4 regions of the Rahnella sp. R3(2024) genome follow, and region 3 is predicted to be linked to each of the others. Evidence: predicted binding sites of a transcription regulator. Region 3 holds the regulator's gene; each other region holds the start of a gene.

Region 1 (7,697 bases), 3.5 Mb from region 3:
GTTCTGCAAAAAGTGCGTTCACTGCTTAACCACCGTTCATTCAGCATGGGCAACCCGAACCGTGTGCGTTCTTTAGTCGGTGCCTTCGCGTCTGCAAACCCTTCAGCGTTCCACGCTGCCGACGGCAGCGGTTATCAGTTCCTTACCGAAATGCTGACCGATTTGAATACGCGTAACCCGCAGGTGGCGGCACGCATGATTGAACCGCTGATCCGCCTGAAACGTTATGACGCAGGCCGTCAGGCGCAAATGCGCAAGGCGCTGGAACAGCTGAAAGGACTGGAAAACCTGTCCGGTGATTTGTTCGAGAAAATTACCAAAGCGTTAGATGCGTAATCACCGTTAACGGTAAATAGCGGGAATGCAAAAGGGCGATGGAAACATCGCCCTTTTTTCATTGTGAATTCACAGAATGCCAGGATCAGTGTTGTGCGCGTTTTGCCTGCGGCGTAACGGTTTGCTGAGATTGCGGCGTCAGTACGCGTTCCAGCACTTCGGCTTCCAGTTCAGCCAGTTTCGCCGAGCCTTTACGGCGCGGGCGTGGCAAATCCACCGTCAAATCCAGACCGATCTGCCCCTGATCGATCAGGATCACCCGGTCGGCGACAGTCACCGCTTCACTGACATCATGCGTCACCAGCAGCACGGTGAAATCATGTTGCTGCCACAGTCGTTCGATCAGACTTTGCATTTCGATGCGCGTCAGGGCATCCAGCGCGCCCAGCGGTTCGTCGAGCAACAGCAGGCGTGGGCGATGGATCAATGCACGCGCCAGCGCCACCCGCTGTTTTTGTCCACCCGACAGCGCCGAGGGCCATTCGTCAGCGCGATCGGCCAGCCCGACTTCTTCCAGCGCCGCCAGCGCTGCATCGCGCCATTTGCCTTTTAAGCCTAAGCCAACGTTATCAATCACCCGCTTCCACGGCAGCAGGCGGTCGTCCTGAAACATCAGACGGGTGTCGTCACGCACCTGACTGAGCGGGGCGCTGGCGCTGAGCAGTTCGCCCTGCGTGGTTTTTTCCAGTCCGGCCAGAAGACGCAACAGCGTACTTTTTCCGCAACCGCTGCGGCCCACCACCGCCACAAACTGGCCGGGAGGAATACGCAGGTTGATGTCATTGAGCACGGTGCGGGTGCCGTATTTTTTGGTGATGCCAGACAACGTGACCGGCGTGCCTTGCGGTATGCGTGCAGGTGCGCTCATGCGGCGTCTCCTTGTTTTTTCTGATAAGCGGGGTGCCAGCGCAACCAGACACTTTCCAGCTGACGGGCCAGAATATCGGCGAGTTTGCCGAGGATGGCATAAAGTACGATGGCGACGACCACAACGTCAGTTTGCAAAAATTCGCGCGCGTTCATTGCCAGATAACCGATGCCTGAGTTAGCAGAAATGGTTTCGGCGACAATCAGCGTCAGCCACATGAAACCCAGTGCAAAGCGCACACCGACCATAATGGACGGCAGTGCGCCCGGTAAAACCACCTGAATAAACAGCGGAAAACCGGACAACCCATAGCTGCGGGACATCTCCAGTAAACCACGGTCAATATTGCGGATGCCGTGATAGGTATTGAGATAGATCGGGAACAGCGTACCCAGTGCCACCAGGAAAATTTTGGCTGTTTCGTCGATGCCGAACCATAAAATCACCAGCGGGATCAGCGCCAGATGGGGAATGTTGCGCAGCATTTGCAGTGAACTGTCGAGCAGACGCTCGCCCCAGCGGGAGAGTCCGGTAACAAAGCCGAGCAGTAAACCCAGGCTGCCGCCAATGGCGAAACCGGTCAGCGCGCGAAACGTACTGATCTTCAGGTTTTGCCAAAGATCGCCGCTTTTCGCTAAGGTCCAGAAGGCTTCGACCACGGCGCTGGGCGCAGGAAGGATGCGGTTGGATAACCAGCCCGCCTCGACCGCCACCTGCCAGCCCCCGATCAGCACCACCGGCACAATCCACGGCAAAATACGGTGCAGCCAGCGTTGTGATGCGTTCATGTCCGTTCTCCTTAATGCTGACGGGTGACGCTTTTATTGGCAAAGTCGTGAGCGACCAGTTCACCACGCGGCAAAATGGCTTTCTTCACCACGCTCTCGTCTTCCGGTTTCGCCAGATCCAGATGCGGGAACAGCAGTTCGCTGACGCGGTACGCTTCCTCCAGATGCGGATAGCCGGAGAAAATAAAGGTGTCGATGCCCAGATCAGCATATTCCTGCATCCGCGCCGCAACGGTTGGACCGTCACCCACCAGCGCAGTGCCTGCACCGGTACGCACCAGGCCAATACCGGCCCAAAGATTCGGGTAAATTTCCAGTTTATTGCGATCGCCGCCGTGCAAAGCCGCCATGCGGTGCTGGCCGACGGAGTCGGTTTTGGCAAACGCAGCCTGTGCGCGTTGAATGGTTTCATCATCAACGTTTGCGATCAGCTTGTCGGCGGCGCGCCACGCTTCCTCATTGGTTTCGCGCACAATCACATGCAGACGAATGCCGAAACGCACCGTGCGGCCTTTTGCGGCGGCCTTTGCGCGCACCTGCTCGATTTTCTCTTTCACTAACGCCGGCGGCTCGCCCCAGGTCAGGTACAGTTCCACCTGTTCTGCGGCCAGATCCTGCGCTTCGTCAGAAGAACCGCCGAAGTATAACGGCGGGCGAGGGTACTGAACCGGCGGGTGCATCAGGCTCGCGCCTTTCACCTGAATATGTTTGCCTTCGTAATCCACCGTTTCGCCTTCCAGCACACGACGCCAGATGCGGGTGAATTCTGCCGAGGCTTCATAACGTTCTTTGTGATTGAGGTGCAGCCCCTCGGCAGCCAGCTCGGCCGGATCGCCTCCGGTAACCAGATTAAACAGTGCCCGGCCGCCGGAAAGCCGGTCAAGCGTCGCCGCCTGACGGGCGGCCAGTGTCGGGGAAATAATGCCGGGACGCAGCGCCACCAGGAATTTCAGGCGTTGCGTGACAGAAATCAGTGAAGCAGCCACTAACCATGAGTCTTCGCAGGAACGGCCGGTCGGCAGTAATACGCCGCCGAAACCGAGGCGGTCAGCCGCTTGCGCAATTTGTTGCAAATAACCGTGATCAACGACGCGTGCACCTTCTTCCGTGCCTAAATAGCGACCGTCACCGTGGGTAGGTAAAAACCAGAATACGTTGAGACTCATAGGGTTACTCCTCTCTCGTTTGTTTCCGCTCGTGATGGCGGTTAAGTCGTCAGATAATTAATTAGCCTGAGCTGTTGGTTTCCAGATGCGGTCTTTGATCTCGACCTGCTTAGGCAAAATGTGATTCTCATAGAACAGATCGGCGGTTTGCTGCTGGCGCTTTTCTGTTTCAGCGCTGACCGGCGTAATCGGCAGATCCGGCAGATGATCCAGATATGACGCAACCACTTTTTCGGGCAGTCCCATCGACTGGGAAAGCAGTTTGATACTTTGCTCACGATCGGTTTTGGTCAGCGCATTCGCCTGCGTTAACACCGTCAGAACCTGTTGAATAAACTGCGGATTGGCTTCGGTATATTTCTTTGGGGCCAGATAGAACGAACCGGTCTGATGCAATGAGGAACCATCGGTCAGCACCCGGACATTTCCCTGTACCTGTGCGGCGGAATAATAGGGATCCCAGATGGCCCAGGCATCCACGTCATGTTGCTGGAAGGCAGCGCGGGCATCGGCTGGCGTCAGGTATACCGGCTGAATATCACTGAGTTTTAGCCCGGCCTGTTGCAGGGCGCGGATCAGCAAATTATGCGAGCTGGAGCCTTTCTGAAACGCTACTTTGTGACCTTTCAGATCGGCGACGCTTTTGATCGGGCTGTTTTCATCAACCAGAATAACTTCGGCTTTCGGCTTCGGCGGTTCCGAACCGATATAGAGCAAATCGGCGCCCGCCGCCTGAGCGAACAACGGGGGTAAATCACCGGTGCCGCCTAAATCGATACTGCCGACGTTAAGGGCTTCCAGAATTTGCGGCCCGGCCGGGAACTCAATCCAGGTGATTTTGGTATTCGGAAAACGTGTTTCCAGTAATTTGTGCGATTTTGCCAGCACCAGACCAACCGAGCCTTTCTGATAGGCGATGCGAAGTTGCTCCGGCGCCTTTTCGTCAGCCACCGCGTGACCGCTGAGGAGCAGGCTGGTGAGCAAGCTGGCGACCACCGGCAGACGGCGAAGAGACGATAAAGAGAACGAAAATGACGCAGTCATGGCGAATTCCTTTTTGTCAGACGCGCAGAACTTGCGCTGAAAGAGAGGCTGCGGGCGTGGCAACCGGACGGCGGCGGCTGAGTGCCAGATAGAAGTTTTCCAGCGATTCGTTAAGACGCTCCGCCAGTGCCGGGTCCAGCGTGGCCGGGAACGTTTGATAATCAGTGATCAGGCTGTCATCGGCGAAAACACCTTGCAGAACTTCCTGCGCTTTCAGCGAAGCGAGCACCGGTTTGAGTGCGTAATCCACCGCCAGCATGTGGCCGATGGAACCCGCCGTGGCCAGGGGCAGAACGACTTTGTGATCCAGTGCGCGTTCCGGCAGCAGATCCAGCAGCGTTTTTAACGCACCTGAAAACGACGCTTTATAGACCGGCGTCGCGACAATCAAACCATCCGCACTAGCCAGCTCGGCAATCAGTTGTTTCAGCTGCGGGCTGGAGAAATTTGCAAACAGCAGGTCATCGGCGGAAAAATCCTGAAGATTGTAGGTGAAGACCTCCACGCCACGGCTCGCCAGCCACTGGTGACTCAGCGCCAGCAGGGAAGAAGAGCGGGAGGGTTGTCGCGGGCTGCCTGCCAGAGTTATAACGCGCATCTCTATTCCTTATAACAAATAGTTATAGAACCATTGTTTTCATTAACAAAGTGAAATTAACGTAACAGGCAGAGGCGGCGGAGCGGAAATCTCAATTTTGGCTATCAATAGTCGCAAAACGGATAAAGCGCCCTCAGCGGGAGGGGCACCCTTGGGCAGGAACGGAGGAAAACGTGAATCAGAAGTAAATAAAAAGTAATCGTTTGCGCGCGTGGGCATTTATTACTGCAATTGGCCGGTTATCGTTTCCAATTGACCGGCGGTTAGTCGATAATACTGCCCCGTCTAGCCACCGGGAATCCAGGAGTCTCCATGTATTATCCTCTTGTCAGGAAAGCACTGTTTCAGCTCAATCCAGAGCGCGCCCACGAGTTAACCTTTCGTCAGCTGAGCCGTATTTCCGGCACACCCCTTGAATTTTTGATCCGCCAGTCAGTACCGACGAAACCGGTGAACTGTATGGGGCTGTCTTTTAAAAACCCGCTAGGGCTGGCCGCCGGTCTTGATAAAGACGGCGAATGTATTGATGCGTTTGGTGCCATGGGCTTTGGATTTATTGAGGTCGGAACCGTGACTCCGCGTGCGCAGGACGGAAATGATAAACCGCGTTTATTCCGTATAGTGGAAGCGGAAGGCCTGATTAACCGCATGGGCTTTAATAACCACGGTGTTGATAATCTGGTCAATAACGTCAAAAAATCCCATTTTGGCGGCATCATCGGCATTAATATCGGTAAGAATAAAGATACACCTGTCGAGCAGGGCAAAGACGATTATCTGACCTGTATGGAGAAGGTATATCCGTATGCGGGCTATATCGCCGTGAATATTTCATCCCCCAACACACCGGGATTACGTTCGCTGCAATACGGCGAAGCGCTGGATGATTTACTGGCAGCGATCAAGAATAAACAGCTCGAACTCCAACAGCGTCATCAGAAATATGTTCCTGTTGCCGTGAAGATCGCGCCCGATCTTTCTCAGGAAGAATTGATCCAAATAGCTGACAGTCTGGTGCGTCATAATATGGATGGCGTAATTGCGACTAACACCACGCTCGATCGTAAACTCGTTCAGGGGCTTAATTATTGTGAGCAGGTCGGTGGCCTCAGCGGGCGTCCGGTGCAGCTTCGCAGTACAGAAATCATTCGCATGTTGTCGAATGAATTACAAGGCCGTCTGCCTATTATTGGCGTGGGCGGGATTGATTCATTAACCGCGGCGCGTGAAAAGATGGCTGCCGGGTCATCCTTAATTCAAATCTATTCCGGATTTATCTTCAAAGGCCCTGGTCTGATCAAAGATATTGTTACCCACATCTAATATTTTTCTTCCTCATGACGAGTCAGGGGTTTATTTATTAACCCGGCTCGTCTATATTTTGTCCACTGAGTTTAATTCAGGCTCAGGATTTGTCTGATTTCTTTTCATTATAAAAAAATCTATTCTTATCGGGATAGCAGGTAATGAAGTCAGATTGCGGGCATTGAGGGTGAACAGGATGACGAAATGAAAATCAAACCAGATGATAATTGGCGTTGGTATTTTGATGCTGAACATGACCGACTGATGTTGGATCTCGCCAATGGCATGATTTTCCGTTCCCGTTTTCCGGCTAAAATGCTCACGCCTGATGCTTTTGGCGAAATGACTTTTTGCGTCGATGATGCGGCGCTGTATTTCGATTTCGAAGAACAATGTAAACAGATTAAACTCGGGGCAGAGCAGCGCGCCGAATTAGTATTAAATGCTCTGGTCGCTTTTCGTTTTTTAAAGCCGCTGATGCCCAAGAGCTGGCATTTCAGTCAGCAGGTTCGTCCGTTCCAGCCGGGTAACGGCCAGCTTGCACAAGTGCAGGTGATGGAAAGCGGCGAACAGGCCACGCTGCTGATTGTTGAATCAGGCGATAATGCGAGCTTGTGCTTACTGGCGCAGGAAAGGCTGACAGTGGCAGGGCGCGGCATGGTGCTGGGGGATGCGATTAAAATCATGCATGACCGGCTGATGCCCGCAACGATCAGAACCAGCAGCCGCGATGTGTATGACCAGGCGGTGTAATCGCTTTATCAGCGACGCTCTGATAAAACCGCCTGTTCTTTCCGATCCGATCTCAAATTTCCTAACTCAAACAGTTCTAGCTGAGCACGATATCCGAGGCCGGAATACAACTGCACGCCAGAATCGTCCCGTCTTTACCTACCGCACTTTCTTTCAGCGGTGACACCTGCCCGTCTTTCAACGTCATTTTACAGGCTCCGCAAATTCCCGCCCTGCATGAATAAGGGATGCGTAACCCCTGTAACTCCAGCTGTTCGAGTAAAATCTGCTGATTGTTGCCGGTAAATTCGGTGCCCTGATAATTAATGGTCAGAGTCTGTGCGCTGTTTTTAGGCGCTTCAACACTTTCAATCACTTGACCCGCGCCGTAAGGGCGGGGCGGTTTAGTCGTCAGGATCTCCACGCTGTCGCCGGCGCGGATCACGCCGGAATTGCGGGCAATCATGTTCTGACCGAAATCCACATCGCCGTCGCTGGCCGTACGGTAGCTTTGCAGGGTTTTCAGCGGCTCCCCGCCCGGATGTTTACGCCCTCGCTCAATACTGACGGTAGTGAAAATACAGCGGCTGCAAGGTTTCACCAGATCGAAGATCACTTCGCCGATACGGATCGTCTGCCACGTGTCCTCGGCGTAAGCTTCTGCGCCGCTCACAACGATATTAGGGCGAAACTGCTCCGTTCTGACGCCACCCGGACAGCGACGTTGTAAATCCTGCATCGAAGCTTCATTGATCAGTAAATACGGGAATCCGTCGGCAAACGAAAGCGGCACTTCAGGATGTTTTTTGACCCGGCGGGTCGGTTCGTCACCTACCCAGCGCAACTGAACGTCACGCTTT
Region 2 (7,697 bases), 2.3 Mb from region 3:
TCTGCCAGCTTGTCGATGGTTTTCTGCATAAGCTCAGTTGTACGGTAAATCCCGCACCCTTCTTCCATCGCCAGACCCATTTCATCACGGAGAGTCGCCCAGTTTTCATCCCCTTCCTGCTGCATCAGCGCTGACAGGCGATTTTCAATATCACGCACCTGAGCATCCAGCGCGGCGGTATTGCCAAAGTCTGTGGCCTGCGCAGCGCGCAACGCGGCCTGTTCACCGGCCATGCGTCCGAAGACCACCAGTTCTGCCAGTGAGTTGGAACCTAAACGGTTAGCGCCGTGCAAGCCGACGGAAGAACATTCGCCGACGGCAAACAGGCCTTTAATCCGGGTTTCGCACTGTGCGTCAGTTTCGATGCCGCCCATGGTGTAGTGGGCGGTAGGGCGTACCGGGATCGGATCCGTGATCGGGTCAACGCCGACGTAGGCTTTTGCCAGCTCGCAGATAAACGGCAGACGTTCGCGTAATTTTTTCTCGCCAAGATGGCGCAAATCCAGATAAACCACGTCGCCGCGTGGGGTTTCGATGGTGCGTCCGGCGCGCCATTCGTGCCAGAACGCCTGCGACACTTTGTCGCGAGGGCCGAGTTCCATGTATTTATTTTTCGGCTCGCCCAGCGGTGTTTCCGGCCCCATGCCGTAATCCTGCAGATAACGGTAGCCGTCTTTGTTCACCAGAATACCGCCTTCACCACGACAGCCTTCAGTCATCAGGATGCCGGAGCCCGGCAGACCGGTAGGGTGATATTGCACGAATTCCATATCACGCAGCGGCACACCGTGACGGAATGCCATACCCATACCATCGCCGGTCACGATACCGCCGTTGGTGTTGTAACGGTAAACACGGCCTGCGCCACCGGTCGCCATGACAACCGCGTTAGCGCGGATCTGCACGCGGGTACCTTCCATCATATTGATGGCGACCACGCCGCGTACCTGACCGTCATCGACCAGAATATCAAGGACGAAATGCTCGTCGAAACGTTTGATTTGTGGGTATTTCAGGGAGGTCTGGAACAGGGTATGAAGCATGTGGAAGCCGGTTTTATCGGCGGCAAACCAGGTGCGTTCGATCTTCATGCCGCCAAAACGACGGACGTTGACCGAGCCATCTTCTTTGCGGCTCCACGGGCAGCCCCAGATTTCCAGCTGAGCCATTTCTGTCGGACACTGATGAACGAAATGATCCACCACATCTTGTTCACACAGCCAGTCGCCGCCGGAAACGGTATCCTGGAAGTGCAAATCAAAACTGTCATGATCCTGCGTCACCGCGGCAGAACCGCCTTCGGCGGCGACAGTATGGCTGCGCATTGGGTACACTTTCGAAATCAATGCGATGTTCAGGTCAGGATTGGCTTCCGCTGCGGCTATTGCTGCGCGTAAACCCGCCCCACCTGCACCTATAATTGCAATATCGGCGTTAAAGGTTTGCACTGCATTCCTCCACTATCATCAAAAAGATCGGGTTTGAAACACCCGCGAAACGCCTTCGGAATCGAAGGCTTAGTGAACCCTGATGACATACAGGCGCTGTCCCAGAGGGTAATATTCTTATTGTTTGTAAGGGAATTAGTATACCTAAGGGGTAGAAGGGGTAATTTGATGTGAACGCGGATTTAGGCTTTCTCTGCGTTGTGCTTCGCAAAATGAGATATTTGTTTGCCCACAGGGATGCAGGTAGACTGCATGACTTTTCTGCATTCGGAGTAAATCACCATGAGCGAAACAGCCAGCTGGCAACCCAGCGCCTCCATCGCCAATCTGTTGAAGCGTGCGACTATCCTCACTGAGATCCGCCGTTTCTTTGCCGATCGCGGCGTGCTGGAAGTCGAAACGCCAGCCATGAGCCAGGCCACGGTGACCGATATTCATCTGGTGCCTTTCGAGACGCGTTTCGTCGGGCCCGGAGCCGCAGAGGGCAAAACGCTGTATCTGATGACCAGCCCGGAATACCACATGAAACGCTTACTGGCGGCGGGCAGCGGTCCTATTTATCAGATGGGGCGCAGTTTTCGCAACGAAGAAGCCGGCATTCATCACAATCCAGAGTTCACGATGCTGGAGTGGTACCGTCCGCGTTATGACATGTACCGGCTGATGAATGAAGTGGATGATTTACTGCAACAGGTACTCGACTGCAACAGTGCAGAAACGCTCTCCTACCAGCAGGCGTTCACCCGCCATCTGAATGTTGATCCGTTGTCTGCCGACAAAGCGGAACTGCGCGAAGCGGCGGCGAAGCTGGATTTGTCGAATATTGCTGACACCGAAGAAGACCGCGACACATTATTACAACTGTTGTTCACCATGGGCGTGGAACCTCACATAGGCCGCGACAAGCCCGCGTTCGTGTATCACTTCCCGGCGACGCAGGCCTCTCTGGCGGAAATCAGCACGGAAGATCATCGCGTGGCCGAGCGTTTCGAGGTGTATTACAAAGGCATTGAACTGGCGAACGGTTTCCGCGAACTGACCGATGGGCGTGAACAGCGTCAGCGTTTCGAACAGGACAACCGTAAACGAGCGGCACGCGGCCTGCCGCAGCATCCTATCGATAACAACCTGCTGGATGCGTTAGAGCACGGTATGCCGGAGTGTTCCGGTGTGGCGCTGGGCGTTGACCGCCTGATTATGATTGCGCTCGGCGCTACCAGCCTGAGCGATGTGCTGGCGTTCCCGGTGACGCGCGCCTGATCAGTGTTTGAGTCCTGACCGCCCGGTCAGGACTTTTTATCTTCCCTTCCTTTTCCCCTTGCCCTTTTTTTGTGCATAAACCCGTTAACCGCGCATTTCATGAAACAAAAGTACCCAAATGGCGCAACACTGATTTTAAAGTTTCAGTGCGCCTGTTTTTCGGCTGGCCGCAGAAACCGGGCGTTGCAGGACGTTAAGGCAAATTTTTTCGTCACTGGCCTGCTTTATGCATAACTGGGTTATCACTCATTATCCCGGAAACCCGTTATGTCTGAATCCAATGAAAAAGAACTGCTTTATGGGCTGGAAGAGCGTATCGCACCGGCGCCGGCATTCCTCACGGCGGTTCAGCACGTGCTTGCCAGTGTGGTGGGGATCATCACTCCGCCGCTGATTATCGGCTCGGTTCTCGGGCTGAACGCCTATTTACCTTATCTGATCAGCATGTCGCTGCTGGCTTCCGGTATCGGAACCTTTCTTCAGGCGCGCCGGTTTATGTCGGTTGGCGCGGGCATGATTTGTCTGCAGGGCACCAGCTTTGCTTTTCTGGGGGTGATCTTGTCCGGAGGGCTGCTGGTGAAAAGCCGTGGCGGATCCCCCGAAGACATTATGGCGATGATATTTGGTGTGAACTTCGTGGCAGCCTTCATTCCGCTACTGGTCAGCCGTTTTATTGGTCAGATGCGCCGGGTGTTCACCCCGCTGGTGAGCGGTACCGTTATCGCGCTGATTGGCATCAGCCTGATTAAAGTCAGCATTACTGACTGGGCTGGCGGACACGGCGCGGCGAATTTCGGCGCACCGGTCAATATTGGCCTTGGGGCGCTGACGCTGCTGGTTATCGTCGCCTGTAACCGAATCAACGTGCGCTGGGTGCGTCTGTCTTCCATCGTTTCAGGCATCGTGGTGGGCTGCGTTGCGGCGTACCTGAGCGGGCATCTGCCACTGAAACCGCTACAGGGGGACTGGTTTGCGCTGCCGCAGTTATTCCGCTTCGGCTTCAGGTTTGACTGGATCATCTTCGTTCCCATCGCGCTGGTTTCCTTTATCAGCATTCTGGAAGCGGTTGGGGATCTGACCGCAAACTGCATGCTGTCGCAGCAGCCGATTGAAGGGGAAAGCTTCCGTAAACGCCTCAAGGGTGGAATTCTGGCGGACGGCGTCAGTTGTATGATTGCGGCGATGTTTTCGTCATTCCCGAACACCACGTTTGCGCAGAATAACGGCGTGATCCAGATGACCGGCGTCGCCAGCCGCTATGTCGGCATGTACATCGGTGGCGTTTTAGTTGTGCTGGGGTTATTTCCGTTTATCGGCGGCATTCTGCAGCAAATACCCGCGCCGGTGCTGGGCGGGGCGACGCTGGTGATGTTTGGCAGCGTGGTGGCCGCCGGTATCCGCATCATGACGCAATCGCCGGTAGGACGCCGTGAAATGCTGATTATCGCCATTTCATTCGGTATCGGTCTGGGCATTGAAGCGGTACCCGAAGCGCTGGGGCAATTCCCGCCGATCGTCGGCAACATCTTTGGGCATGCGGTCACCAGCGGCGGTGTTGTCGCCATCCTGCTCAATTTACTGATGCCCGCTGAACGCGTCAGCGTGCTCGCAGAGGAAATGAAAGTTCACTGATACACCGCGCCTGCGCCCCTGGATCAGCAGACAGGGCATAACTGAGCTGACTCACTTTTTGAAGTTACATTCGGACCAAAAAAGGACGTCAGATATGTCAGAGCAACGCACGTGGATCAAAAATCCGCTGGCTGTTTTTACCTCAAACACCCTGGATGCACGCGGGGGCATTGTCATCGAAGGCGCGAAAATCGTCGAATTGCTGCCCCCCGGCCAGCCACCTTCACAACCGGTGGATCATATTTTTGATGCCTCAGAGAGTGTTTTGCTACCGGGCCTGATTAACACCCACCATCATTTTTATCAGACACTGACCCGGGCCTGGGCGCCCGTGGTCAATGTGCCGTTATTTCCGTGGCTGAAAAAATTGTATCCGGTCTGGGCGCGTTTGCAGCCTGAAACGCTCGGGCTGGCAAGCCGCGTGGCGATGGCCGAACTGTTGCTGTCTGGCTGCACCACCACCACCGATCACCATTACTTGTTTCCGCAAGGGATGGAAGAAGCCATCGATGTGCAGGTGGACGTGGTCCGGGAGCTGGGCATGCGTGCTTTACTGACGCGGGGCTCAATGAGCCTTGGTGAAGCGCAGGGCGGGCTGCCACCGGAACAGACGGTTCAGTCGGGCGAAACCATTTTGCGCGACAGTCAGCGGTTGATTGACCGCTATCACCAGCGCGGTGAAGGAGCATGGATGCAGATTGCGCTGGCGCCGTGCTCGCCTTTTTCCGTCACGACAGAAATCATGCGCGAAAGCGCCCGGCTGGCCCGGCGGGAAGATGTCCGCTTACACACGCATCTTGCGGAAACGCTGGATGAAGAGGCGTTCTGCCTGAAGATGTTTGGCCTGCGCACGGTGGATTATCTGGAAAGCGTCGGCTGGCTGAGTGACCGGACGTGGCTGGCGCACGGCATTCACTTTAACGACGATGAAATCCGCCGTCTCGGCGCGGCGGGCACCGGCATCTGTCATTGCCCGGTGTCGAATATGCGGCTGGCGTCCGGCATGTGTCCGACGCGTGACCTGGAGGCCGCAGGCGTGCCGATTGGACTGGGCGTTGATGGTTCGGCATCAAATGACGCCTCGAATCTGATGTACGAAGCGCGGCAGGCACTGTATCTGCAACGGCTGAAATACGGTGCGGAATATGTGACGCCGGAAAGAGTGCTGGGCTGGGCGACGCGGGGTTCGGCGACGCTTATCGGGCGTGATGATATCGGACAAATTGCCGTGGGCAAGCAGGCTGATCTGGCGCTGTTTAAACTCGACGAGTTACGTTTCAGCGGCAGCCATGATCCCATTGCCGCCTTGTTACTGTGCGGCGCGGAGAAAGCCGATCGCGTGATGGTCGGCGGAAAATGGCGCGTCATCGACGGCCAGATTGTGGATATGGATGTGGCATCGCTGATATCACGACACCGTAAAGCTGCGGCGGCGCTGATCGCGGATCTGTAAACTCAGGGCGTAAAAAAGGGCAGAGAAATCTGCCCTTTTAGGTTTATAAATCGCCCGGCGAACGCGAGCTTGTACCGCTGCGGCCACTGCCGCTGCTGCTGGTAAAGGTCGCGTTGTTGCCATTTTGCGCGCGGTGCAATGTTTCCATTCGCACCTGGAATGGCGGGAAGGGCAGCGTAATGCCGTGCTCGCGGAATCCGGCCAGAATCAGCTGATGAATTTCGTGGCGCAGGGGCATACGGTGAGCCATTTCGGCGGCATGCATACGCAATTCGAAAATCTGGATCCCCTGCTGCAAATCCACCAGATAGGCTTCCGGCACCGGCGTGTCGAGCACCAGGGAGCAGCGGTGCGCGGCGTTGAGCAGGATTTCAGTCACTTCTTCACTGTTGGCTTCCGACGGAGCCGGTACGGTCAGTACCACACGCGTCACGGAATCCGACAGCGACCAGTTGATGAACTGCTCAGTGATAAAGGCCTTGTTGGGGACGATAATCTCTTTACGGTCCCAGTCGGCAATGGTCGTGGCACGGGTGTTGATCTTAGTGATGCTGCCCGTCAGGTTGCGGATCGTCACGGTATCGCCGATACGGATCGGTTTCTCGAACAAAATGATCAGGCCGGAAATAAAGTTGGCGAAAATCTCCTGCAAACCAAATCCAAGCCCCACACCCAGCGCGGCGACTAACCATTGCAGTTTTGCCCACTCGATGCCAATGAGCGAGAAGCCCACCAGCCCGCCGATCAGCAGCAGCACATATTTGGTGATGGTCAGTACGGCGTAACCGGTGCCCGGCGTCAGATCCAGATGTTGCAACAGCGCCAGTTCCAGCAGCGCCGGTAAATTACGCACCAGCTGCGTGGTGATGATCAGCACTAAAATCGCGATCAACACCGATCCCAGCGTGATCGGCTGCATGCTCTCAACGCCCTGAACGGTGGACGCCACCTGCCAGAGATGAATATTTTCCAGGAATGAGAAGGCCGAATGGATCTCCGACCACAGGAAGATCACCGAGATCAGCGCGATAAGCGTCAGCAGCGATCGTACCAGACGAAGTGACTGCGCGGAGATGGCATCCAGATCGACGACCGGCTCTTCAATTTCAACCGTACCTTCGTTACTGCTGTTGGCGTGATTCGCGTCTTCTTCGCCACGGGCGCGCTGATTAAGCATTTCGGCCCGACGCTGTTTGGCGCGTTCAAAGGCAATGCGGCGCCGCTGAATCAGCATCCAGCGGCGGATGATGTGATAAATCACCAGCAGCACAAACCAGATGGCGACCGAGGTTTCCAGACGTGCCAGTAATGCCTGTGAGGTGGCGAGAAAGCCCATCAGTGAGGCGAGTGCCGCGACTATCGGCGCGCCAAGCAGCATCCACCACAGCGTATTGTTGAGCATGTTCTCGCTGTTGCCTTTTTTATCAAGGTACAGCGGGATCCCCGCACGTTTCAGGCTGTGAGTGACCAGCGCCACCACCAGACACAGAATGACGAAGCACAGACGGCCCAGGGTGTTGGAGAATTCGCGGTCATTGAGATTATCGAATGTAATCAGCGCCATGATCAGCGGCACTATCACCCAGATAGACAAGGCGTAGTAGCGCAGCGCGCGGGAAACGGCGCGCTGCGGCCAGCCGAAGTGGGTGACAAACAACCCCTGCGGATGCGCCAGCGCCGCGCTCACCATGAACGCCCACAGAATCGGCAGTGTTGCGGTAACCCCATCGCCAATTGCCACGGCAATCGGATATGGCCAGGCGCTTTGTAGCCCGAAGCCCAGAGCCGCCCACAGTACCGGCAGCGGCATCGCCACCAGAATCGACCAGAATACCGTGCGCATTGTCAGCGAGAAGTGATCCTGCGTGACTTTGCCGACTTTGCTGCTGGCACGCGCCAGAAAG
Region 3 (7,697 bases):
AGCAGGAACGCAATGGTCTGCGGTACGTAGCTCAGGCCAATAACCGCCGGTGTGTAACCCATATCACTCAAAATGAACGGTGAACCGGTCAGCCATGCGAAAAAACCCGCAGAGCAGGCGGCGTAAATCATCACATTACCCGTGTAAATACGGGAAGTGAGCAAAGTACCAAAACCGGCTTTATTTTCGGGAGGATGTTCTGCGTGCTTTTTATCACGCAAGGTCAACGTGGTGATAAGGAGGATCACCGTAACCCCCGTCAGCAGAGCGAAAATCGCTTCCCAGTCAAAGTGATTCAGTACCCATGCGCCGAGCAGCGGTGCCAGAGCCGGCGAGAGTGCGACCAGCGGCATGATGCTGGCGAAGGTTTTTTTTGCCACATCCGGTGAGAAACGGTCAACGACGATCGCCTGCCATGTGACTGCGGCGGCACACACACCAACGGCCTGTAAGAAACGCAGCGCCAGCAGCGCACGCACATTTTCCACCCACAAAATACCCAGACAGCCAATGGCAAACAGCGTCAGGCCGATAAGCAGCACCGGTTTACGGCCAATGCGGTCGGAGAGGGGGCCCCAGAGCAGTTGTCCGATCGCGAAACCACCGAGGAAAATACTCAGGCTGGCGCTGATCATGCCCGGACTGGTCATCAGGCTGATTTGCATCGCGCTGAAGGCGGGAAGATACATATCTGTGGCTAAAAAGCCGAGCATGCTCAATCCGGCGAGATAGAGCATAAATCCAAAGGAGGGTTTCATTTTTGTCTCGTTAATTTATGTATTGCAGATGATGTGATGCAGAAAACAGTTGGGATGCAGAGTTTAACGCTTTGATAACAGTCTTGTGAAACGCTAATATTTGCAATCTGCTGTGAAAAATATTGAAGGCTAAGTGATGTGGTCAGAATACGCCCTTGAAGTAGTTGATGCGGTAGCACGTACCGGTAGTTTCAGCGCAGCAGCGCAGGATCTTCACCGTGTGCCTTCTGCCATCAGCTATACCGTTCGTCAGCTGGAGAACTGGCTGGCTGTTCCTTTGTTTGAACGGCGTCACCGTGACGTGGTGCTGACGCCTGCCGGAAAAGTTTTCGTTGATGAAGCACGGATTCTGACAAAAAAAATGATAGCTACGCGTCGGCAGTGCCAGCAGGTCGCAAACGGCTGGCGTGGCGAGCTGCGGGTGGCGGTAGACCGAATTGTGAAACCCGCCAGAACGCGGCGGCTGGTGCTCGATTTCTACCGTCATTTCCCCGATACGGAACTTATCATTCATTCCGAAGTATTTAACGGCGTCTGGGATGCGCTGGTCGATGGCCGCGCAGACGTGGCAATTGGCGCGACGCGGGCGGTGCCGGTGGGCGGGCGTTTCAGTTTTCGCGATATGGGTTTTATGGATTGGCACTGTGTCGTCAGCCCTCAGCATCCGCTTGCGCATCTCTCCGGCAGGCTGAACGATGACCAACTGCGGCCTTATCCGGCGCTGTGTCTGGAGGATACTTCGCGCACCTTACCCAAGCGTGATACCTGGACGCTGGATAATCAGCGGCGCCTGGTCGTGCCTGACTGGACTTGCGCGCTGGAGTGTCTGAGCGAAGGTTTATGCGTAGGGATGATGCCGGTTCATCGCGTGAGTCATCAGATTGAACAGCAGAAATTACAGGTTCTGGCGCTGGAGAATACGTTCCCTGACAGCCCGTGTTGCCTGACGTGGGATCAGAGTAACTCCTCTCCTTCGCTGGCCTGGCTGCTGGAATATATGGGCGATACAGAAACGATGAATCAGGAATGGTTACGGGATTAGAAAATAAACATCCACCTCTCCGGGAGGCGGATGTTTACTGGTGTGATAAATGTTTGGTCAGAACGTAACTCTTATCCCCGCATTGGCCTGATGGGAGTTAATACCCTCATCGTCTCTGTTTAAACGCTGCTGATACCGGAAGCCAGTATTGATCGGGACGAGAAAAAACGCCTGCACAGGCAGGCGTCAGATTTTTGTTAACGGCGATAATCGCGGAAAGGGCCGTCGGCTACTGACCGGCGCTCGACCAGTTTGGGATGGACCTCAATGGTCTGTGATTCTTCGCGTTTGCTGATAATTCTGTCCAGCAGCATGGTAAACGCCATTTCGCCCAGACGCTCTTTCGGCTGATGCACAGTGGTTAATGCCGGAGAGAAGTAACGCGCATTTCGCACATTGTCATATCCGATCACCGAAATATCCTGCGGTACGCGTAAACCGAGCTCATCTGCCGCACAGATAGCCCCCATCGCCATCACATCACCGCCACAGAAAACAGCAGTAGGGCGCTGTTTCTGCATCAGGATTTTGTGCATCGCCTGATACCCCGATTCCGGTTCGAAATCACCCTGAACTACCCACTCTTCGCGCAGAGGAATGTTGGCTTCGTTCAGCGCCTTGACGAAACCCTGGAACCGACCGCCACCGGTATTACGCGCCAGTTGCCCTGGGATCACGCCAATATCACGATGCCCGCGTTCAATCAGATAACGACCGGCCATATAACCGCCTTCGAAGGCGTTATCGATAATGCTGTCAGTGAAGTTTTTGCGCGCCTCGCCCCAGTCCATGACGACCATCGGAATGGAGCGGTATTCTTCCAGCATATTCAGCAGTTCATCCGGATATTCCGCGCACATTACCAGCAAGCCGTCGACGCGTTTTTGCGCCAGCATTTGCAGATAGGCCTGTTGTTTCTCCAGATTATTATGCGAGTTACACAAAATCAGCGTGTAGCCTTTGGAGAAACAGCTGTTTTCAACGGCTTCAATGACTTCGGCAAAGTAGGGCGCTTCACTTGAGGTCGCCAGCAGGCCAATGGTTTTGGTGTTATTGACCTTCAGGCTGCGCGCAACGGCGCTTGGCGAGTAGTGAAGCTCTTTGATAGCCAGCAGAACCGCGGTTTTGGTGTCTTCGGCGACGAAACGTGTTTTATTGATGACGTGCGACACGGTTGTGGTGGAAACGCCAGCGCGCTTAGCGACATCTTTAATCGTTGCCATGTAAACAATGACTCCTGAACTCACGTGTTTCAGCACGTTAGCATTATGTTAATCGTTTGCTTGCGTGGATTTCACTGCGAGCTTTTAAAAAGGCAGTGAAATCGTTGGGTGGATTCGTCAGAGTGAGGCGCAAAACGCTCTCGGGTGAAATCGACCGGCACACAGGCGTGGTAACCGACAATTTTCTCTTATAATGCAGCAAAGTGGAAGTGTTATTGTGGAATATCGCGCATGAATCAACGCGGGATTTTAGCGATGAAGTATGAGAAAATGCGTTGGCACACATTTTATGTGGCTTAATGAAACGCCACAATTGATCCGTAAGGGGGTTTTATGGACAGTAATCTGAAATTGTCGTTGATTACCACCGTTTGCGCGTTGCTTATGATTATCGCTTTCAGCTTCACCGCAGTGATGAACTAAAAGCTCTGTCATCGGGCAACAAAAAGGGCGAACCCTATACAGGGATCGCCCTTTTTCAATTTTGCACATTGACCCTTTTTCGCCGACATTCTTCCCTGCACAAACGCTTCGTTAAATGCTATTCAGTGATGATTAGCGGAACTTCAAATTTAACGAACTGCTTATTATCGGATCGTTTTCGGGGTCATTACCCGACGTGCACCTACATAATGATCTTGCCAGTAATCGTCGCCCAGTGAGGTAATTTTGATGTCTTCACCGGTACGCGGAGACTGAATAAACTTGCCGTTACCGACGTATACCCCGACATGGTCCGCGGCACCGCGGTTATTAATTCTAAAGAAGACCAGATCGCCGGACTCCAGTTCACCGCGTTTCACCGGTGCGGCATCGCGCAGGTGGTACATCTCGTTGGCGGTGCGTGGCATTTTGATACGAATCAGATCTTTATACGCGTAATACACTAAACCACTGCAATCGAAACCGGTATTGGGTGAGGTACCACCCCAGCGATAAGGTTTGCCGACCTGGTGCATCAGCTTGGTCATCGCCGTTTGCTGAGCATGCTGATAACGTTTCTTGTGGGTCGCGCTTAACGTAATGGGCTTGCTGTCTTCTTCGGCTAATTTCTTGCCTTTTCGGTGTCGGCCATACGCTTCTTTCTTGCTGGTCTTTGCGGTGGTGTTTTTCGCCAAAGCCCGGGTTTTACTTTTCTTATCTGCTTTGGTTTCAGCTCTGGTGGTTTTGAGTGTTTTTTCTTTCTTACTCTCGGCCTTACTTTCAGCCCGCGTCGTTTTCACTGTTTTGACAGAAGAGGCCTTTCGCGTCACCAGTTCGGTGCTTTTGACTCTCTTACTGGCATTTTTTTCCTGACTCTGTTGTTCTTTCACCGGTGCCACTTTGGTTTTTTTAGTGGTTTTCGCTGCAACCGTTTTTCGCTTTCGACGTTCCTCAGGGGCAACCTGATTAACATGACTCTTTCGCTGATCGGCAGAAACACGACTCTGCGGTGACGCATGAGCAATATTCAGAAACAGCTGGGTAAAGAGCAGCACAAAAAGCGTGAACAGTAAGCGCATAGCTTCGTTACCATAGGTGGTTAGGTTAAACATCAGAGATGTCAGAGTATTGCCTAAAAGAACCAGACAAAACAGCACGAATTGCATCGATTCTAGATCATATTGTGAGAAAAAGTTAATAGCTTTTAAAACGTCGAAATAAACGCCATTTTTAGTGAATAAAATGACCGTTTTTCAGTAGGTTAATATTTGTGTTAAACCATGGCGAAATGCAAATCCCTGGTTAATGTCATCGCCAAAAATGTTATTCTCGATGAATCTTTATTTTAGTGAGCCCGCACGCAGGCACTTAAAATAGTGAAATAAAATGTCAGTATTGCGAAAGACCCTGCAAAAAATGGCGTTTTTATCTGATAGCTGCCATCGTTACAATAGAGGGCAATGTGATTCAGCACTTTTTTGTGCTGCGCGTGAAGAGTAATGACCGTGACAGCCTGTACCGGCTTGAGGAAGCAAGAAATGACCACTCCAACAATTGAAAAAATTCAGAAGCAAGTTTCTGAAAACCCGATTCTGCTGTACATGAAAGGCTCGCCAAAACTGCCAAGCTGCGGTTTTTCTGCACAAGCAGTTCAGGCATTGTCTGCCTGTGGTGAACGTTTTGCTTACGTCGATATCCTGCAGAACCCGGATATCCGCGCAGAGATGCCAAAATTTGCTAACTGGCCTACCTTCCCGCAGCTGTGGGTTGATGGTGAACTGGTCGGCGGTTGTGACATCGTGATTGAAATGTATCAGCGTGGCGAACTGCAACAGCTGATCAAAGAAACCGCTGAGAAATACAAATCTTCTGAATCTGAAGAGTAATCAGCAGCGGGAATTGGCGGCCTTCAGGGCAGCTGATGACAATAAAAAGAGCGACATTGCGTCGCTCTTTTTGTTTTTATGCGTCCGGCCTGTTTGTCCGTCAGCGTGTTCCTTCACGTCAACCGCTTACTGCTGATGTTCTTCTGATGCGGTTTCGTCTTCCTGCTCTTCGGCGCTGATGGCCAGCGGCCAGCCGCCCAGGCGCTTCCAGCGGTTTACCAGCTCGCAGAACAGTTCAGCCGTGCGCTCTGTGTCATACAAGGCGGAGTGCGCCTGGCTGCTGTCAAAGACCATCCCCGCGCTGATACAGGCTTTTGCCAGCACCGTCTGCCCGAGCACAAGCCCGCTCAGCGCTGCGGTATCAAAGGTCGCGAACGGATGGAACGGGTTACGTTTCAGCCCGGCGCGTTCGGCGGCGGCCATCAGGAAGCTGTGATCAAAATTGGCGTTGTGCGCCACGATGATCGCGCGGTTGCAGTTCTGCTCTTTCATCCCTTTACGGATGACTTTGAAAATCTCATGCAGGGCGTCATATTCGCTGACCGCACCCCGCAACGGATTTGTCGGGTCGATACCGTTAAACGCCAGCGCCTCTGGCACCAGAATGGAACCTTCGAAAGGCTCGACGTGGAAATGGACCGTCTCGTCGCTTTCCAGCCAGCCGTCTTCATCCATTTTTAGCGTGATGGCGGCAATTTCCAGCAGCGCATCAGTTTTGGCATTGAATCCGGCAGTTTCAACATCGATCACTACCGGATAAAAACCACGAAAACGGCCTCTCAGGGCGTTAATGTCACTATTCTCGGCCATTAGTTTCTTATCTTTATCGAATTCAGCGCACATTATGGCAAATTTTGCCGCGAGTTGCAGGCGTGTGGCGAATATTCGACATTTCAGTGGGCAAAAAAAAGGGCGCTTTCGCGCCCTGAGACTGCACGCAACGGATCAGTTGCCCAGACCCTGGCCTGCGTGTTTGGATTCGATCAGCTCGATTTTGTAGCCGTCCGGATCTTCAACAAAAGCGATAATGGTGGAGCCGCCTTTGACCGGGCCCGCTTCACGGGTGACTTTGCCACCTGCGTTACGGATGTCGTCGCAGGTTTGCGCCACGTTATCCACGCCTAACGCGATGTGCCCATAGGCAGTGCCCATGTCATAGCTGTCAACGCCCCAGTTGTAGGTTAACTCAATGACTGCGCCTTCGCTTTCATCCGTGTAGCCAACAAAAGCCAGCGAATATTTGTATTCCGTATTTTCACTGGTACGCAGCAGGCGCATGCCTAAAACGTCGGTGTAGAAGCTGATTGCGCGTTGTAAATCGCCAACGCGAAGCATGGTATGGAGTAAACGCATAGGTTCCTCTTTATTTGCAGGATGAGAATAATCAGTTTTAGCCTAACCGATAGCGGCGGTTTTGTCTGTAAAACCCCGAACAGAGGCTGGATTTCTGGCCAAAAAAACGGCGGCCGGAGGGCATCGGTCGCCGAAAAGTGGAGATAACTTTTATAACATTACAGGGTCGGGTAATCGGTATAACCCTGAGCGTCGCCGCCGTAGAAGGTTTCTGGTTTTGGCTCGTTAAGCGGTGCATGAGATTTCAGGCGCTCAACCAGATCCGGGTTAGCGATGTAGCTGCGGCCAAAGGCTACGGCATCGATGTAACCTTTTTCGATCAGTTCTTCGCCTTTCTCAGCCGTGTAAGCGCCGGCACCGACAATCACGCCCTGATAATGCGCGCGGATCACCTCACGGAACTCAGTGGTGTAAGGCTTACCACCAGCCCAGTCAGGCTCAGAAATATGCAGATAAGCCAGTTTACGTTTGTTCAGTTCATCCAGCAGATAGATGGCTGCCTGCACCTGATCTTCACCGTTATCCAGGCCGTTAAACGGTCCCAGTGGTGAAATACGGATACCCACACGTTCTGCGCCGAGCTCTTCAATCGCAGCATCCACCACTTCCAGCGTCAGGCGTGTGCGGTTTTCAATGTTGCCACCGTACTGGTCTTCACGCAGGTTAGACGCCGGAGACATAAACTGGTGCAACAGATAACCATGCGCAGCATGCAGTTCGATGTAATCGAAACCGGCTTCTGCAGAGCAGGCCGCAGCGTGACGGAAATCATTGATGATGCCCGGAATTTCACTCAGTTCTAACGCACGCGGAGTAGGGCAGTCGACGCGGATCGCGTTGCCTTGCTCATCACGCAGACTGGTGCGGGTATTGGGGTTGACGGCAGAAGGCGCAACCGGTGTCTGATTGTCCGGCTGCACACTGTTGTGTGAGATACGCCCGGTGTGCCAAAGCTGAACGGCGATATGTCCTTTTTTATCATGAACGCCTGCAACGATTTTCTTCCACGCAG
Region 4 (7,697 bases), 2.9 Mb from region 3:
ATGGAGAAGGGCGAGTTTCGCGAAGACTTGTTCTACCGGCTGAACGTCGTGGGGTTGAAATTACCGACGCTGAGTGAAAGGGCGGAGGATATCCCGCTGCTCGCCAACCATTTGCTGCGCATTTCTGCACTGCGGCACAAACCTTTTGTGCGCAGTTTTTCCACCGATGCGCTGAAAGGCCTGATGGCGGCCAGCTGGCCGGGCAATGTGCGTCAGCTGGTCAACGTGATCGAACAATGCGTGGCGCTGACCTCGGCGCCGGTGATCAGCGAAGCGCTGGTCCGGCAGGCGCTGGAAGGTGAAAACACCGCGCTGCCCACCTTTGCGGATGCGCGTAACCAGTTCGAACTGAATTATCTGCGTAAGCTTTTGCAAATCACGAAAGGCAACGTCACTCAGGCGGCACGCATTGCCGGACGTAACCGCACCGAGTTTTATAAGTTGCTGTCCCGCCACGAGCTGGAAGCCACCGATTTTAAAGAGTAACGGGAATTTACTTTCAGAGGCTTGAGGTACATTCCTGCCGCTGAACTATGATACCTTTAGCGCCTTCGCGTGCCGCGCGCACCCGAAGCCAGACTGTGAACCATGCTGCCGCTCAGGAAGGCGGAGAGCAAACGAATGATTATAAGGGTCCGCCATGAAAAAGATTGATGCGATTATCAAGCCATTCAAACTCGACGACGTCCGTGAAGCGCTGGCAGAAGTCGGGATTACCGGGATGACCGTGACCGAAGTGAAAGGGTTTGGCCGTCAGAAAGGTCACACCGAGCTGTACCGTGGTGCGGAATACATGGTCGATTTCCTGCCAAAAGTAAAAATAGAAATTGTCGTGGCGGATGACATCGTGGATACCTGCGTGGAAACCATCATGACCACTGCGCAGACCGGTAAAATCGGCGACGGTAAAATCTTTGTGTTCGACGTGGCGCGCGTCGTGCGTATCCGTACCGGCGAGCAGGACGAAGAAGCCATTTAATTCCCGGTTGCGGCGAAAAACGAAAAGGCTGATATCTCATCAGCCTTTTTGCATTTCTGGTCTGTCTGCTTTAAATCACTTTATGCGGGCCGAAGCATTCGTAATGAATGTTGGCTTCACGGATGTTCATCGCCAGCAGCTGTTTCGCCGCAAACTGCATAAAACCGACCGGGCCGCACAGGTAGAAATGCATCGCCGGAGCGCTCAGCTGTGTACTGACGCTGCTCAGATTCATCAGCCCTTCATACTGATAATCCTCACCCGGTAAATCATTCGCCTGTGGCTGGTTATACCAGACATGGCTTTCCAGCTGCGGCAGGTTTTTCTGTGCGCCTTTTACCTCTGAGGCAAACGCATGTACCGCACCGTTTTCAGCCGCGTGCAGCCACTGCACCGGCGCGTGATGTCCGCGCGCTGCCAGCGTGTTGAGCATGCCTAACATCGGCGTCTGACCGACACCGGCAGAAATCAGCGCAACCGGCGTGGTATCGCTGATATCCATAAAGAAATCGCCGTGCGGGGCCGCCAGATGGATGATGTCGCCCGGCAGCGCAAAATTATGCAGGAAGTTAGACACGGCGCCTTCCCCTTCGCGTTTCACCGCAATCCGGTAGGTTTTGCCGTTCGGTGCCTGCGTCAGGGAATACTGACGGATTTCCTGATTTTCCAGTGACGCGTCGCGGATATACACCGCCAGATACTGCCCCGGCTGAAAGTCAGCGACCGGTTTGCCATCGACAGGTTCGAGCAGGAAGGACGTGATCAGTTCGCTCTGCGGCTGTTTTTCGGCGATGCGGAATTCACGCGTGCCACGCCAGCCACCGGTTTTTTCTGCGCTGTCCTGATAAATCTCCGCTTCACGGTTGATAAACACGTTCGCCAGTACGCCATAGGCTTTGCCCCAGGCATCCAGCACTTCCTGACCCGGACTGAACATTTCATCCAGCGTTGCCAGCAGGTGTGCGCCGACAATGTTGTATTGCTCAGGCTGAATGGTGAAACTGGTGTGTTTTTGCGCGATGCGTTCCACCGCGGGCAGCAGCGCCGCCAGATTCTCGATATTGGCTGCGTAAGCGCAGATGGCATCAAACAGCGCCTGACGCTGATCGCCGTTGCGCTGGTTGCTCATATTGAAGATGTCTTTGAGTTCGGGATTGTGTTCGAACATGCGGTCGTAGAAGTGTGCGGTCAGTTTCGGGCCGGTTGCCGCCAGTAATGGAATAGTGGATTTAACGGTCGCGATAGTGGCTGAATCAAGCATAGTGAACTCCGTGTCTTCGTCGATTTCATTAAACATGCATTTTAAATGCATCTTATATAAACCCACAATTTTTGTAAACACCCACTAAAGGGGTAAGGGCTTTACGTCAGGTGCCCAGGTCACAAAGCTGAAATATAGACATGTTCAGATGAATATTTATCCCTTGATTCCGGGCAGGGGTTCTTAGATCAAAGCCTTGCTGTATCTGGAGCCAATCGTTTGCCTAAAAACCTTAAACTGACCCTATCCGAAGGCCGCTTAAACATTTACACTGTGGCGCAGAACCCCGAGGGGCGTTTATTTTTAGTTTGTTGAGTCAGGAGATGCGGATGTTAAAGCGTGAAATGAACATTGCCGATTATGATGCTGAGCTGTGGGCAGCAATGGAAAAAGAAGTTGTTCGTCAGGAAGAACATATCGAGCTGATTGCGTCAGAAAACTACACCAGCCCGCGTGTCATGCAGGCTCAGGGTTCGCAACTGACCAACAAATATGCCGAAGGCTACCCGGGCAAACGTTATTACGGTGGTTGTGAGTACGTCGACATCGTTGAACAACTGGCTATCGACCGTGCAAAAGAATTGTTCGGTGCAGATTTCGCCAACGTTCAGCCACATTCCGGCTCACAGGCAAACTTCGCGGTGTATACCGCACTGCTGCAACCAGGCGACACCATTCTGGGGATGAACCTCGGCCATGGTGGTCACCTGACTCACGGTTCACCGGTTAACCTGTCCGGCAAACTGTACAACGTGGTGCCTTACGGCATCGACGAAAGCGGCGACATCGACTATGACGACGTAAAACGTCAGGCCGAACTGCACAAACCAAAAATGATCATCGGCGGCTTCTCAGCTTTCTCCGGTATCGTTGACTGGGCAAAAATGCGTGAAATCGCAGACAGCGTGGGCGCATACTTCTTCGTTGATATGGCACACGTTGCCGGTCTGATTGCGGCGGGCGTTTACCCTAACCCGGTTCCACACGCGCACATCGTCACCACCACCACGCACAAAACGCTGGCTGGCCCACGCGGCGGTCTGATTCTGGCGAAAGGCGGCGACGAAGAGTTCTACAAAAAACTGAACTCCGCGGTATTCCCTGGTGGCCAGGGCGGCCCGCTGATGCACGTGATTGCCGGTAAAGCGGTCGCACTGAAAGAAGCGATGGAACCTGAGTTTAAAGTTTACCAGCAGCAAGTGGCTAAAAATGCCCAGGCGATGGTGGCTGTGGTTCTGGAACGCGGCTATAAAGTGGTGTCCGGCGGCACGCACAATCACCTGTTCCTGATGGATCTGGTTGAGAAAAACCTGACCGGTAAAGAAGCCGATGCTGCACTGGGTCGCGCTAACATCACCGTGAACAAAAACAGCGTACCTAACGATCCGAAGAGCCCGTTTGTGACTTCTGGCGTGCGTATCGGTACTCCGGCTATTACCCGTCGCGGCTTTAAAGAAGCTGAAGCGCGTGAACTGGCTGGCTGGATCTGTGACGTGCTGGACAACGTGAACGACGAAGCCACTATCGAACGCGTGAAAAACAAAGTCCTTGATATCTGCGCACGCTTCCCGGTTTACGCGTAATATTCGTGAAGCCGTAAAGCTGCTAAAACCCGCTCCGGCGGGTTTTTTTATACCTATGAATCAGAATTTGTGAGCTGGCAGACATTCTTTTGTGATGAAGAGGTTTGCGGATTGCTAGCGATTGTGAGCTCTGTCAAAGTATTGGCCTCACACCGGAGGATCTATGGAATTGCGTTCCACACGCTGGCTGGCACTCAGTTATTTCACCTATTTTTTCAGTTACGGTATTTTTCTTCCCTTCTGGGGGTTGTGGCTCAAGGGCGAGGGCATTTCATCCGAAAATATTGGCCTGCTGCTCGGCGCCGGGTTAGTGGCGCGATTCCTTGGCACGCTGATCATCTCCCCATCAATTAAAGATCCCTCTCATCTGGTCACCGGGCTGCGCATTCTGGCGCTGCTTACGCTGGCCTTCGCGGTTGGCTTCTGGTTTGGCAATGGCTGGGCGTGGCTGATGATCAACATCGCCGGTTTCAGTCTGTTCTTTGGCCCGCTGGTACCGCTGACCGATGCGATGGCGGGCACACTGCAACGTCAGATCAATATGGATTACGGCAAGGTACGCGTCTGGGGTTCCATTGCGTTTGTGATTGGTTCAGCGCTGACCGGCAAGCTGGTTGAAGTGTACGGGCATAACGCGATCCTCTACACACTGACCGCAGGTGTGGCGGCCATGCTGCTGGGAATGTTGCTGCGTCCGAGTGTGAAACCGGTGGGCGAACCGCGTCAAAGCGGTGCACCGACCATCTCCTGGAAAGCGTTGCTGGGCGAAAAGCCGGTGTGGCGCTTCCTGCTGTGCGTCACGCTGTTGCAGGGTGCACATGCGGCGTACTACGGTTTCAGCGCCATTTACTGGCAGGATGTCGGGTATTCTTCCACGACCATTGGTTATCTCTGGTCGCTGGGTGTGGTGGCGGAAGTGCTGGTCTTCACCTTCAGCAAACAGCTGTTCAGCCGCTGGTCGGCGCGTGATTTACTGCTGCTTTCCGCCGTCTGTGGCGTGGTGCGCTGGGCAATGATGGGGGCGTTCACCGCGCTGCCGTGGCTTATCGTGGTTCAGATCTTGCACTGCGGCACCTTCACGGTGTGTCATCTGGCGGGCATGCGCTTTATCGCGGCGCGTCCGCGTGATCAGGTCATTCGCCTGCAATCGGTGTATTCCGCACTGGCGATGGGGGGCGGCGTGGCGGTGATGACCATGGTGTCCGGCTTCCTGTTCGAACATCTCCACGCGGGCCTGTTCTGGGTGATGGCACTGCTGGCGGTACCGGCGATTTTCCTGCGTCCGCAGGTCGCGCCGTCAGCACCGGCAACGCGCTAAGGCGCCTCGAGCAGCGAGCGGATACGTTTTCGCTGCTCTTTCGCCAGTGGCAGTTGGGTGTGGATCACCAGCGGATCGGCATCGGTGCTGCGGGTGGCGTAGGGGGTGACAATCATCGCCACGCCGCTCGGCGCACCAAATTTGTAGAAATCCGTCAGCGTCTGATATTTGATGTTCAGCGGCAGCAGCGTTGCTTCACGGATTTGCTGCTCGACCGCTTCTTCCAGCTGCGGATTGTCGTGGGTCAGCAGCAGAATTTGTTTTTCCTGCAAGGCATTTCCCTGCATCAGCCATGCGCCGAACGTGATTGCCACCAGCCCGATTTCATCTTCGGAAAGCTGGATCAGATATTCGTGCTCAAAGCCTTCCAGCGCTTCGCGCGTTGTCCGCACCAGGCGCGGATACATGCGGTTCACTTCTTCCTGCATTAAATTGTCGATACCAATGCCGAAATGACAGCGTTCGATCGCCGGCCCGAGATGCGCGAACAGCTGACCGACCAGCCCTTCGTAGCTGCTGAATTTCATTCCGGCGACTTCCTGAAAACGTCCCACCAGACTTTCGATGTGCAGCAGTAAACGCTGATCTTCGGTAGAGCCTGAGCTCTGATAACTGTGGGTTTTCAACATCCGCAACATTAGCGTGAAAAATTCGCACTCACCGTCATCCAGCAGACCGTTACTCAGCGTTTGCAGCTGCATAAACAGCTCGCGCGCTGCCGTGTATTCGGCTTTCTCACGCAACCAGCGACGCTGTTGTTCGGTGAAACGCAGCCCGGAGGAGGGGGCGTTTTTCCATGCGCCGTTCTGCCATAAACAATATTGAAGGCAGATGCGCATCAGCTTGCCGTCGTGCTCGCTCAGCCCTTTTGGCAGCAGCGAGGAGCAGTCTTCAATCATCATTCCCAGAATGTCAGTCCTCAGCGCCGCCTTCGGGCAGGGCTGACTTTCGAAAGCAATGTGTAACCAGGGAAGAAAATAGCGGGGCACGAAATCGGGGGAAATACGTAATGTGCGGCGCAAACCGTGAAACAAACATAAGCGCTGGGCAAGCGTATCGCCTTCAATGCGGCACTCTTTTTCACTGTATTGCATGACATCCAGATGATGGATCCGCTGAATTTCGCAGGTCACTTCTGCCAGATCGTCCCAGGTGGTGCGCAGGTCAACACGGTTGATTTCACTGATGATTTCCAGTTGCACAGCCGTCAGCGGCGCGTACAGCATCAGCAACACGTGGCAGCGACGTTGCGAAGCGGAAAGCGCAGGAGTGGGTTGTGTTTCCAGAGTCATATCACCTTCTGTAATGGTGCCACATGAAATTATTAGTCAAGCATAGCAAACCGCCTGCCCGCGGCAGGGCATGGCTGGCGGGTTTTACTCCGGCTTACAACTCAGATCACAGATATTTTTGACGACCGCCTAAATGCACAGCAAAATACTGTTACTTAGTAACAATATAATGGCGCCTGATATGGAAATGACGTTACACCAGGCCCGGAACCGGCCTTTCTCCCGTTATGCCAAATGGCTGGGCACTGCGCTGTTCTGCCTGCCCGCAACGGTGCTGGCGCACCCGCACAGTTTTATCGATATGCAGACGACGCTGGTGGCGAATGAAACCTCGCTGACCGGGCTGAAAATGGTCTGGACGATGGATGAAATCACCTCAGCAGATTTGCTGTATGACGCGCAGAACGCCAAACCGGGTTCCGATATCTGGAAGAAACTCGCCGCCGAAGTGATGGCGCGGGTGCTCAGCCAGCACTACTTCACCAATTTCTACCGTGAAGGAAAACCGGTGAAATATCTGGATTTACCCAGCGAATATCAGCTTTCCCGCAAGGGCGATCAGGCGGTGTTGGAATTCGTTCTGCCGCTGGCAAAACCGCAACTGCTGGAGGGCAAACCCATGGAGTTTTCAACGTTCGATCCCTCGTACTTTGTCGATATGACCTATAAAGACAACGCTGCGCTGCATCTGCCTCCGTCGCTTGAAAAGCGCTGCACGCTGGCGCTGTTTACGCCGAAACCGGATGCTTCACTGCAAAACTACGCGCTGTCTCTCGATAAGGCCGATGCCCCGCCGGAAGATATGGATCTCGGGCAGCAATTTGCACAAAAGGTCACGCTGGAATGTCATTAATCTCAACGCCGTCGAAAACTCTCTTATGGCGTGATCTCTGGCCGCTGGCCATTTTCCTCATTTTGCTGGCGGGCGGCGGTGTGCTGCTGATGCACTACTGGCCGCGCATTTTGCTGAGCAGCATTATCTGGCAGCGGGAACTGCATCAGGAACTGGCCGGTCTGCTGCGTCAGGTGAAAGAAAATCCGATGCAGTCGGGCATGACGCTGGCAGGCTTCAGCCTTGTTTACGGGGTGATCCACGCCATCGGACCGGGGCACGGGAAAATCGTCATCACCACTTACCTGGCGACGCACTCCTCACGGCTTAAAAGCAGCCTGAAACTGACTTTTGCGTCGGCGATCGTGCAGGGGCTGGTGGCAATTTTGCTGGTCAGCGTAGTGCTTGGCGTGCTGCAACTCTCTTCGCGTC

Evidence for each region. Region 3 encodes PurR, which represses purine synthesis genes. Its sites were predicted from a motif close to CANGCAAACGTTTGCNTG; they were not measured.
Region 1: a site for PurR is predicted at 4,993-5,010, ahead of pyrD (quinone-dependent dihydroorotate dehydrogenase). Genes of this name have one in related genera too.
Region 2: a site for PurR is predicted at 2,904-2,921, ahead of ABSH60_RS07585 (nucleobase:cation symporter-2 family protein). Genes of this name have one in related genera too.
Region 4: a site for PurR is predicted at 2,449-2,466, ahead of glyA (serine hydroxymethyltransferase). Genes of this name have one in related genera too.

The regions. Positions count from the first base shown of each region.
Region 1 is NZ_JBHGBU010000001.1:503,153-510,849, reverse strand. It holds gene pepN (aminopeptidase N) at 1-336, shown strand, start outside; gene ssuB (aliphatic sulfonates ABC transporter ATP-binding protein) at 422-1,204, opposite strand; gene ssuC (aliphatic sulfonate ABC transporter permease SsuC) at 1,201-1,992, opposite strand; gene ssuD (FMNH2-dependent alkanesulfonate monooxygenase) at 2,004-3,158, opposite strand; gene ABSH60_RS02275 (aliphatic sulfonate ABC transporter substrate-binding protein) at 3,216-4,202, opposite strand; gene ssuE (NADPH-dependent FMN reductase) at 4,219-4,800, opposite strand; gene pyrD (quinone-dependent dihydroorotate dehydrogenase) at 5,113-6,123, shown strand; gene ABSH60_RS02260 (cell division protein ZapC) at 6,310-6,858, shown strand; gene ABSH60_RS02255 (MOSC N-terminal beta barrel domain-containing protein) at 6,935-7,697, opposite strand, start outside.
Region 2 is NZ_JBHGBU010000001.1:1,686,786-1,694,482, reverse strand. It holds gene frdA (fumarate reductase (quinol) flavoprotein subunit) at 1-1,448, opposite strand, end outside; gene epmA (elongation factor P--(R)-beta-lysine ligase) at 1,731-2,708, shown strand; gene ABSH60_RS07585 (nucleobase:cation symporter-2 family protein) at 2,976-4,340, shown strand; gene ABSH60_RS07580 (8-oxoguanine deaminase) at 4,435-5,793, shown strand; gene mscM (miniconductance mechanosensitive channel MscM) at 5,837-7,697, opposite strand, start outside.
Region 3 is NZ_JBHGBU010000001.1:3,958,927-3,966,623, forward strand. It holds gene punC (purine nucleoside transporter PunC) at 1-758, opposite strand, end outside; gene punR (DNA-binding transcriptional activator PunR) at 895-1,800, shown strand; gene purR (HTH-type transcriptional repressor PurR) at 1,998-3,023, opposite strand; gene ABSH60_RS18060 (YnhF family membrane protein) at 3,357-3,446, shown strand; gene ABSH60_RS18065 (NlpC/P60 family protein) at 3,611-4,525, opposite strand; gene ABSH60_RS18070 (Grx4 family monothiol glutaredoxin) at 4,985-5,332, shown strand; gene rnt (ribonuclease T) at 5,459-6,175, opposite strand; gene gloA (lactoylglutathione lyase) at 6,278-6,685, opposite strand; gene ABSH60_RS18085 (alkene reductase) at 6,844-7,697, opposite strand, start outside.
Region 4 is NZ_JBHGBU010000001.1:1,032,077-1,039,773, reverse strand. It holds gene glrR (two-component system response regulator GlrR) at 1-486, shown strand, start outside; gene glnB (nitrogen regulatory protein P-II) at 641-979, shown strand; gene hmpA (NO-inducible flavohemoprotein) at 1,050-2,291, opposite strand; gene glyA (serine hydroxymethyltransferase) at 2,570-3,823, shown strand; gene ABSH60_RS04530 (3-phenylpropionate MFS transporter) at 3,987-5,141, shown strand; gene csiE (stationary phase inducible protein CsiE) at 5,138-6,433, opposite strand; gene ABSH60_RS04520 (DUF1007 family protein) at 6,735-7,286, shown strand; gene ABSH60_RS04515 (nickel/cobalt transporter) at 7,277-7,697, shown strand, end outside.